Regions from separate parts of the Luteipulveratus halotolerans genome, predicted to be linked through region 2. Evidence: riboswitches for the same ligand, from Rfam matches in the RefSeq annotation. Region 2 holds a riboswitch; each other region holds the start of a gene.
The links. A riboswitch is a leader RNA that binds a small molecule or an ion and turns the genes downstream of it on or off. The one in region 2 is predicted to bind S-adenosylmethionine.
Positions count from the first base shown of each region.

Region 1 (2,195 bases), 140 kb from region 2:
CGGGTTGTCCTTGTCCTCGGCGCGCGCGACGAACGCGTTGATGTAGGGCTCGGCCTCCGGGCGCTTCGGGTCGTCGTTGAACAGCGCCTTCTTCGGGTCGAGCTTGGCGTCGAGGGCGAAGTTGTTGTTGATCACCGACGCGTCGACAGACGGCAGCGAGGCCACGGTCTGCGCGGCGTCGACCGGGGCGACGGTGACCTTGGAGGCGCCGGTGTCGATGTCCTTGGGGGTCGACAGCGTGTTGCCGCCGCCCTTGAGCTTGAGCAGGCCGGCCTGCTGCAGCACGAGCAGCGCCCGCGCCTGGTTGGTCGGGTCGTTGGGGATCGCGACCTTGCCGCCCTGGGGGATCTGGTTGAGCGCCGTGTGCTTCTTGGAGTAGACACCCAGCGGTACGACGACCGTCGAGCCGATCGGCGTCAGGTCCTGGTCCGCCTCGACGTCGTACGTCGCGAGGAACTGCAGGTGCTGGAACAGGTTGAGGTCGGTCTGCTTCTGCGCGAGGGCGGGGTTGGCCTGCGTGTAGTCACCGAAGTTGACCACCTTGATGGTGATGCCCTGCTTGGCGGCGAGGTCCTGCAGCGGCTTCCAGTAGGGCGCGCTCGCCTCGGTCGTCCCGATGCTGACGGTCTGCGTGCCGCCCTCGTCGTCGTCGGACGCGACGGCCTTGATCGCGAAGCCGGCGGCGACGAGGACGACGACGCCGGCGGCTGCAGCGCCGAACAGAGCGCCCTTGCCGCGGCCGGGCTTGTCGGGCAGCGCGGGCGTCGAACCGTCAACATTCTCAGGGGTTTTCGGGGTCTCGGACATGGTGGTTCCTTTCGGTGCGGGCAGGGAGGACGGCAGGGTCAGCCGACCCCTGCGGGGTTGCTGCGGTGGGTGCGTGAGGGCTGTGCGGCGCGCCTGTCAGCGGCAGCGCGGACAGCAGCAACGACGGGTGGTCGTCGGTGCCGAGTGGTGCGTGTGGTGGTGCATGGGCGTCCTCGAAGGTCGGCCACTACGGGAGTGGAGTGCTTGCGCGAGGGTTGGTCGCGCCCGGTCGTCACCTGGAGCACCCCGCCACGTCCGTGAGGGTTGCCGCCCAGCAAGCCAGGGCTTGTCGCTGGGTCTCATGACCTGGGCCTACGGTAAGAACGCGTTCAGCGGGAAGTCAAATGGGTAACCCAACACGGGATTATGACGTGGGTCACGTCGGGACCGGATGTGACGAAGTGCGGAACGATCGCCTGACGGGGCCGATCCCGCTGTGTCCCAACAGGTCTCGCGCCTAGCGTGAGTACATGAGACTGCTCGTGACCGGCGGCGCCGGGTTCATCGGACGGCACGTCGTGGACGCTGCGACGGCAGCCGGTCACGACGTGACCCGGCTCGACCTGGTCGACGGTGATGACGTACGCGACCCGGACGTGGCCGAGCGCGCGGTGCACCGCGTCGACGTCGTCGCGCACCTGGCGGCCAAGGTCGGGCGCGGCGTCGACGTGGCGGACCTGCCGGCGTACGCCTCGCACAACGACGTCGGCACGACCACGCTGCTGGCAGCGATGGCACGCCGTGGCGTGCGCAGGCTGGTGCTCGCGAGCTCGATGGTCGTCTACGGAGAAGGGCGCGGCCGTTGCCCTCAGCACGGCGTCACTCGCGGGCGACCACGAGAGCCGGGTGCGCAGCCCCTCCTGGATCGCGGGCAGCTGGGCCGCCACGTGCACCAGCAGCGCGCCGACCAGCAACCAGGCCGTCGCGAAGTGGACGGCGACGAAGTCCCAGGGCCACGGGTAGTACTGCAGGACGTTGAGGAAGCCCGTGACCAGCTCGAGCAGCGCTGCGGCGACGAGCAGCCCGACCGCCGCACGCTCGGCGCCGTGCACGAGCGAACGCACCGGTGGCCACTGGCGCAGCCGGTGCTGCACGGACCACAGCTTGGCCAGCAGCAGCGGGATCGCCGCGATGCCGGTGATCACGTGGACGCCCTGGGTGAGGCGGTATCCCCACGCCGGCGAGGCCGGCGGAGGCAGCCACCCCCACGGATGCGCGTGGTATTGGCTGATCAGCCCGGTCGCGAAGCAGACGAGCATGGTCACGCCGACGGCGAGCCCGAGGCGAGCGGTGAGCGGCCGGCCACGCGTCGGTCACGGGTCGGACGACGGCCACCACGAGGGTGGGGCATCGGGCAGGCGGGGGAGCGTCGGCGGCATGGGTCCATC
Region 1 covers NZ_LAIR01000002.1:477,556-479,750, forward strand. Annotated here, with positions in the region: gene VV01_RS02770 (MetQ/NlpA family ABC transporter substrate-binding protein) at 1-807, opposite strand, end outside; SAM riboswitch class IV at 1,003-1,114, opposite strand; gene VV01_RS23770 (NAD-dependent epimerase/dehydratase family protein) at 1,278-2,195, shown strand, end outside.
Region 1: linked by a shared signal. The riboswitch ahead of VV01_RS02770 (MetQ/NlpA family ABC transporter substrate-binding protein) and the one ahead of VV01_RS02060 (LLM class flavin-dependent oxidoreductase) in region 2 are both predicted to bind S-adenosylmethionine.

Region 2 (2,195 bases):
GGCCCGCTGCTGCGCCGCGCGGATCGTCGGCAACGCCTCGGCGGCGTCGTCCTTCGGGGTGACGAAACCGACATCGGCGGACGTGCCGATCAGCTGCCACGGGCGTTCGTCGTGCCCGAGCGCCGCGACGACAGGCTGTCCCTGCGGTGGGCGCGGCGTGATCGAGGGGCCGCGCACGCTGAAGTGCTCGCCCTCGAAGTCGATGTAGTGCAGCCTGTCGCGGTCGACGAACCGGCCGGTCGCGGCGTCGCGGATCTCGGCGTTGTCCTCCCATGAGTCCCACAGCCGGCGCAGCACCTCGACGTAGTCGTCGGTCTCGTCGAACAGGGCGTTCGCGAACGACCGCTGACCGTCGGCGTCGAGGTCGGACCAGTCGCCGAGCTCGCGGCGACCGAAGTGCGCCGACTCGTCACGACGGCCTCCGATGCGCACCTGTACGCCGGCCCGGCCGCTCGTGACGTAGTCCAGCGTGGCGATGGCCTTGGAGATGTGGAACGGCTCGGTGTGTGTCGTGATCGCGAGCGGTACCAACCCGATTCGGCTGGTGAGCGCGCCGACGTGGTTGGCGACGTGGACGGCGTCGAGCCGTCCTCGTACGCGGTCGGTGCGGGGGTCGTGGTGGAGGCCGTCGTCGGCCTGCAGTGCGAGCCCGTCCTCGATGGTGACCAGGTCGAGCGTGCCGCGCTCGGCGAGCAGGACGAGGTCGGTCCAGTAGCGGGCGGTGAACAGCTCGTCGGCCCGCGCGGACGGGTCACGCCACGAGCCGGGGTGCCAGCCGGTGCCGTCGAGGGCCAGGGCGAGATGGGTCGTCGAAGATGTGCTCATGGGTGCCTCCCGGGCGGCTCGCGCCGCGTCGTCGCGCTTGCCGCACGGGTTCATGCGGCCGGGTCGTCACCTGGGGCACCCCGCCGCGGTCGGAGGGTTGCCGGTCAGCGAGCCAGGGCTTGTCGCTGACACTCAAGACCGCGATCACGATAACGCACAGTTATTCGTATGAGAAGTAGATGGGCATGATCGGCCGCCCCGGTGAGGCGTGAGTCCTGACCGGGGCGGCCGGGGGTGCGCAGGCGCGATCAGCAGGTGACGCCCGTCGGAGCCTTGCCGGTCAGCACCTTGTACGCGCTCTTGAAGTCGGCGCACCGCTGCTGGCGGCTAGGGTTGCTCGGCTGGTCGCTGCCACCGAACCCGATGGCCGTGGCCACGCGGCCCATGTCGTTCTGGTCCGCGTACGCGTTCAGCGGGCGCTCCTTGGTCCAGTACCACCGGGCGATCGGAGCACTCCACTTCAATGACGCGGCCCGTGTCGGCGTGCCCAGGAGGTCGACTCCGAGATAGCTGCCCGCGGACTTGTAGTTGAAGTCGGCCGTCAGCTGGATGAAGCCGCGTCCCTTGTACCGAGCGCCGACCCCGACCTCGGACGCGTTGTACCTCACGTTCGACTCCGAGACGAGCGTCGCGAGGAACGCCGCCTTGCGGGACGGGGTCGTGATGCGGCCCTTCTTCATCGCGGCGTTCAGCGACGGCAGACCCTTCTCGACGGTGGCCTTGTCGCCGACGCGTGTCCCGAACATCGCCTTGAGGTCGTTGTAGGTGACGTCGGTGCCGCTCTCGGATCCCGTCTTCACCGCGCACGTATCGGGCACCGTGGTGATCGGGGCGTCCGCGGGGTACGACGAGCTCACCTTCGTGGCCGACGAGACGCCGGAGCCGCGGCTGGGGTCGGCGACCAGGCTGCGGTAGACGCCCTGACCGCTACGCCGCAGCACGACCCCGCCACCGGCCGACGTGATCGCCCGCGACGCGCCGAACTTCTCGCGCACGGTCAGCGAACGCTCGGTCCAGCCGCTCTTGCCGGCGGTCAGGTCGGAGTAGTGCAGGTTGCCGCGGGAGTCGGTCCACCCGAGCTCCCAGTCCGATCCGGCGTTGCCGAAGAACGCGACCGGTGAGGCGTTGAACCCGGCGACCTTCACGTACCCCGACGGCGCCTTCGTGGTGGTCACGCTCGACATGGCGTAGAGCGCACCGCCCTTGACGCCGTACAGCCGCTTGCCGTCGGACGTGAGCCGGCTGAAGCCGTACTTGTTCGGCTTCGACGCCGTGCCGCTCGCGAGGTTGGTGCCCGAGTTGAGCGTGCGCTTGTCCTTGTTGAACGAGTACGAGCGCAGGCCGCCGTTGCGGTCGGTGACGAGCAGCTG
Region 2 covers NZ_LAIR01000002.1:336,542-338,736, forward strand. Annotated here, with positions in the region: gene VV01_RS02060 (LLM class flavin-dependent oxidoreductase) at 1-825, opposite strand, end outside; SAM riboswitch class IV at 854-965, opposite strand; gene VV01_RS02065 (glycoside hydrolase family 19 protein) at 1,074-2,195, opposite strand, start outside.

Region 3 (2,195 bases), 890 kb from region 2:
ACCCGCAGGCTGAGCGTCTCCAGCCCCTGCGCGATCAGGAAGGCGTCGAACGGTGACGTCGCCGGCCCGAGGTCGCGCAGCAGCTGGACGCGCGCCTTGAGGATGTAGGCGAGGTTGGCCCCGAGGTCGCTGCCCACGCCGAGGTCGCGCGCATAGACCAGGCCGTGATAGCTCTCCTCCGGCGTGTTGAACCCCGGGAACTTCTCGGGGTTCTTGGCGTAGTCGAACGTGCCGCCGTCGACGATGACACCGGCGATCGTGGTGCCGTGGCCGCCGAGGTACTTCGTCGCCGAGTGCACGACGACGTCTGCGCCGTGCTCGAGCGGACGCAGGAGGTAGGGCGTCGCGATGGTGTTGTCGACCACGAGCGGTACGCCGACCTCGTGCGCGACCGCGGCCACGGCCTCGATGTCGAGGACCTCACTCTTGGGGTTGGAGATGGTCTCGCCGAAGAACACCTTGGTGTTGTCCTTGACCGCCGCACGCCACGACTCGGGGTCGCGGGTGTCCTCGACGAAGGTCACCTGGATGCCGAGCTTGGGCAGTGTGTGCTTCAGCAGGTTGAACGTGCCGCCGTACAGCGAGGGGCTGGCGACGACGTGGTCGCCGGCCTCGGCGACGTTGAGGATCGCGATCGTCTCTGCGGCCTGACCGGAGCCGAGCAGCAGCGCGCCGACACCACCCTCAAGGCTGGCGATGCGCTGCTCGACCGCGTCCTGGGTGGGGTTCATCAACCGCGAGTAGATGTTGCCGAACTCCTTGAGCCCGAACAGGTTCGCGGCGTGCTCGGCGTCGTTGAAGACGTACGACGTCGTCTGGTAGATCGGCAACGCCCGGGCACCCGTGGTCGGGTCCGGGGTCTGACCGGCGTGGATCTGGCGGGTCTCGAAGGACCAGCTGGGGGTGGCGTCGTCAGTCATCGATGCACTCCTCGTCGACGGTTCGCACCGCCGACGGCACCGGCGGTGCTGCGGAAGCAGGACGTCTGCTGCCCGCGCTTGCCGTCGGGCCTGTTGCCCGCACGGCCAGGTCCTCACCCGGGGCACCCCACCGCGGAGGAGGGTTGCCGGCCAGCGAGCCGGGGCTTGACGCTGGCGCTCTTGACCTGCGGTGAGACTAGCGCGAGGAGGCGCCGTCGTACATCACCGTTTCTTATGATGAACCAAACAATCAGGGCAGCTGCGAGAGCGCGTGGATGAGCAGGCCGACCAGGCCACCGACCACAGTGCCGTTGATGCGGATGAACTGCAGGTCACGACCGACCTGCAGCTCGATGCGCCGTGCCGCCTCGTCGCCGTCCCAGCGTGCGACGGTCTGGGAGATCAGCGTCGAGATCTCACGCCCGTACGTCGTCACGACATAGCCCGCCACGTCGTGGAGGCGTCGGTCGACTGCGCCACGCAGCTGGTCGTCGGCCACCAGACGGCGCCCCGCGTCGGCCAGCAGCGCGCTCATCCGCGCACGCAGCGGACCGTCCTCGTCGGCCAGAGCCTCCACGAGGGTGTGCTGCACCGAGCCCCACACCGAGACCATGCCGTCGGCCACACCGGGGTGGGTGAGGAAGCGTTCCTTGAGTGCCTCGGCCCTCGCCTGCGTCTGCGGGTCGTGCTGCAGGTCGCGCGCGAGACCCGCGAGGAGATCGTCGAGGGCGTGCCGCGCCGGGTGCTCGGCGTTGTCGCGCACGTCGCCCAGCCAGCTCATGATCTCGGCGTAGAGGCGATCCGTCACCGTCTCGTCGAGCCACCGCGGTGACCACCAGGGCGCGCGGGCGCCGATGATCGAGGCGATGGTGGCCTTGTTGTCCCGGGCCCAGTCGTGGACCTGGCCGATGCCCAGGTCGACCAGGCCCTGGTGAGAGCGGTCCTGCAGCACACCGTCGAGCAGGTGTCCGGCGATCTCGCTGATGGGCTCCTGGGCCAGACGCGGGAGGAAGAACCCCTCGAGCAGCGTGCGCACCTCGGCGTCCTGGACCGACGAGACGGCCCGGCTCAGGGCCGGCGCCGCCTCTCGTACGACGGTCGCAGCATGCTCGGGGTCGGACACCCAGCGGCCGAGGCGCAGCGGGATCTGCGCCTGCGCGAGTCGCTCCTGGACGATGTCGGCGGTGAGGAAGTTCTCGGTGACGAAGTCCTCGAGGCTCTCGCCGAGCGCGTCCTTCTTCTTGGGAATGAGGGCGGTGTGCGGCACCGGCAGGC
Region 3 covers NZ_LAIR01000002.1:1,229,473-1,231,667, reverse strand. Annotated here, with positions in the region: gene VV01_RS06410 (bifunctional o-acetylhomoserine/o-acetylserine sulfhydrylase) at 1-920, opposite strand, end outside; SAM riboswitch class IV at 990-1,106, opposite strand; gene VV01_RS06405 (DUF445 domain-containing protein) at 1,171-2,195, opposite strand, start outside.
Region 3: linked by a shared signal. The riboswitch ahead of VV01_RS06410 (bifunctional o-acetylhomoserine/o-acetylserine sulfhydrylase) and the one ahead of VV01_RS02060 (LLM class flavin-dependent oxidoreductase) in region 2 are both predicted to bind S-adenosylmethionine.

Region 4 (2,195 bases), 910 kb from region 2:
AGGCGGTCGGAGTCGACCGCGATGACGTGCAGGCCGCCGTCGTACGACGACAGTGCCGCGGCCATCCCGCCGCGGCCGCGACCGATGTCGTGCGTGGCCATCGCGCGGGTCAGCGCGACATAGGTGCCGGCGTCGAAACGGCCGACGAGCTTGGCGGCGTGGTGGTCGAGGTAGCCCTCGACCGAGAACCGACCGCCCCGCAGGGGCTGCTCACCGGCCTGCTCGACGACGCCGAATCGGCGGTCGAGCTCGTCGGCGCTGCGGTAGGTGGTGTGGGCGATGCGTCGCGCGAGGCCGAGTCCGTGCGAGGGCACGACACCTCGGTCGTAGTAGTCGCCGCCGTAGTAGTCGGGGTCGCCGGTGATGGCCAGGATCTGCGCCTGTCCCCATGCGATCTGGTCGGCCGCAGCGACTCCGGCGCTTGCGATGACCGCGGTGTCCTGGACACGGTCGGGGTAGGACGCAGCCCACTCGGCTGCGCGCATGCCACCCATCGACCCACCGACGACCAGACGCCACCGGTTGATCCCGAGCAGATCGGCGACCTGAGCCTCGGCCGCGACCTGGTCGCGCACGCTGATCTGCGGGAATCGCGAGCCCCAGGGCCGCCCGTCCGGCGCCGGGCTCGACGGGCCGGTGCTGCCACGGCAGCCACCGAGAGCATTGGTGGCCACCACGAAGTAGCGGTCGGTGTCGATGGCGCACCCCGGCCCGACGACCCCCGGCCACCACCCTGCTGTGGGCTGACCCGGGCCTGCCGCTCCGATGACATGCGTGTCGCCGGTGAGGGCGTGCTCGACCAGGACGGCATTGGCGCGGTCCGGCGCGAGCCGTCCCCAGGTCTGGACGGCGATCGTGGCCTCCGGAAGCGTCTCGCCGCTCTCCAGTGCCTGCGGCCCGATCCGGACCCCGAACGCGTCCGGGTTGCTGCCGGGAGGCAGCGGCTCGAGCACGTCAGGGCGCACACCGGTCGGTCGTCGGCTCAGCACTGTCACGGTGTCGCTCCCTGGTCAGGGGCCACATCGGCGCTGGCCCCGCGCTTGTCGGACCACCTGCAGGCCCGACCCTGTCCTCACCCGGGGCACCCCACCGCGGTGGAGGGTTGCCGCTCAGCCAGCCGGGGCTTGTCGCTGAGACTCTTGACGAGACCTGACGTTAGCAGCGGCGCGACACAGTCCCAACTCTCACAAGGCGATCTCTCGGGGGCTGGACCGCAGGTCCTGCGGACGGACACCGAGGCTCATCGCGTGGAGCACCAGCTCGGCCATCCGGGCCGGTCCGGCCTCGGCAGCGCGCTCGAGCGCGACCCCGGCCAACGCTCCGTTGCCGTGGACCCAGCACCAGTAGCCCAGCAGGGTGCCGGTGCCGGTGACCCAGTCCTCCGGAGTGATCGTGACGAGCTCTTGCAGCCGACGCGTGACCCGGACGACCTGGACGTCGTGCTCGACGCCGCCGCGTTGATCGGGTCGTCGCCAGGACGGCGTACCGATCGCCCGGGTCAGCGCCGTGCGCAGCCACGGGTCGGCGGCAGGCAGGTCGAGCGCGTCAGGGGTGAGCCAGCCCATGAGGTCATCGCGCAGCGGCAGGTCCAGCAGCGAGCGCGTCGCGATGCTCAAGACCTCCACCGGGAGCGCCGCAACCGGCGGCGCCGTGTCACCCGCGTCGACGACGGCCGCCCACGCTGCGGCGAGCCGTGCGCTGCTCACCTCACCCGGCTCCGCCGCCCGCACGGCAGCGGTGACCAGCGGGTGCCCAGGGCACACGCTGGCCGCCAGCGCGGCGCGGTCGGCGTACACCTCGATCTCGCGCAGGACCTGGTCGGCGACGGCGGGGACGCGGTCAGCGGTGGGAACGGGCCGGCTGGGGCCGAGATCGCAGCGACCGCACCCGCAACGCTGGAGGCGCCACCGGCCGTCGGCGACCAGCACCTCGTGCGCGGGGACGCCCATCTCGTCCGCGATGAGGGCGACCAGCTCGCTCACGTGCTCGTGGTCGTCGAACCCGATGACGTCGACCCGTTCGAGAGGGACGCGCTCCATCTGGTCGGCCACCGTCATGGCCACCGCGGCGAGGTCCGCAGCGGACGCGGGCACGTCGACGCGGGAGGTCGGACCGACGCCGGTGGCAGTGGTCGCGACCACCACCACCGACCGCGCAGGGACGAATCCGAGGAGGTAAGGAACGTAGGCGACCAG
Region 4 covers NZ_LAIR01000002.1:1,246,505-1,248,699, reverse strand. Annotated here, with positions in the region: gene metX (homoserine O-acetyltransferase MetX) at 1-995, opposite strand, end outside; SAM riboswitch class IV at 1,032-1,145, opposite strand; gene VV01_RS06480 (DUF4192 domain-containing protein) at 1,185-2,195, opposite strand, start outside.
Region 4: linked by a shared signal. The riboswitch ahead of metX (homoserine O-acetyltransferase MetX) and the one ahead of VV01_RS02060 (LLM class flavin-dependent oxidoreductase) in region 2 are both predicted to bind S-adenosylmethionine.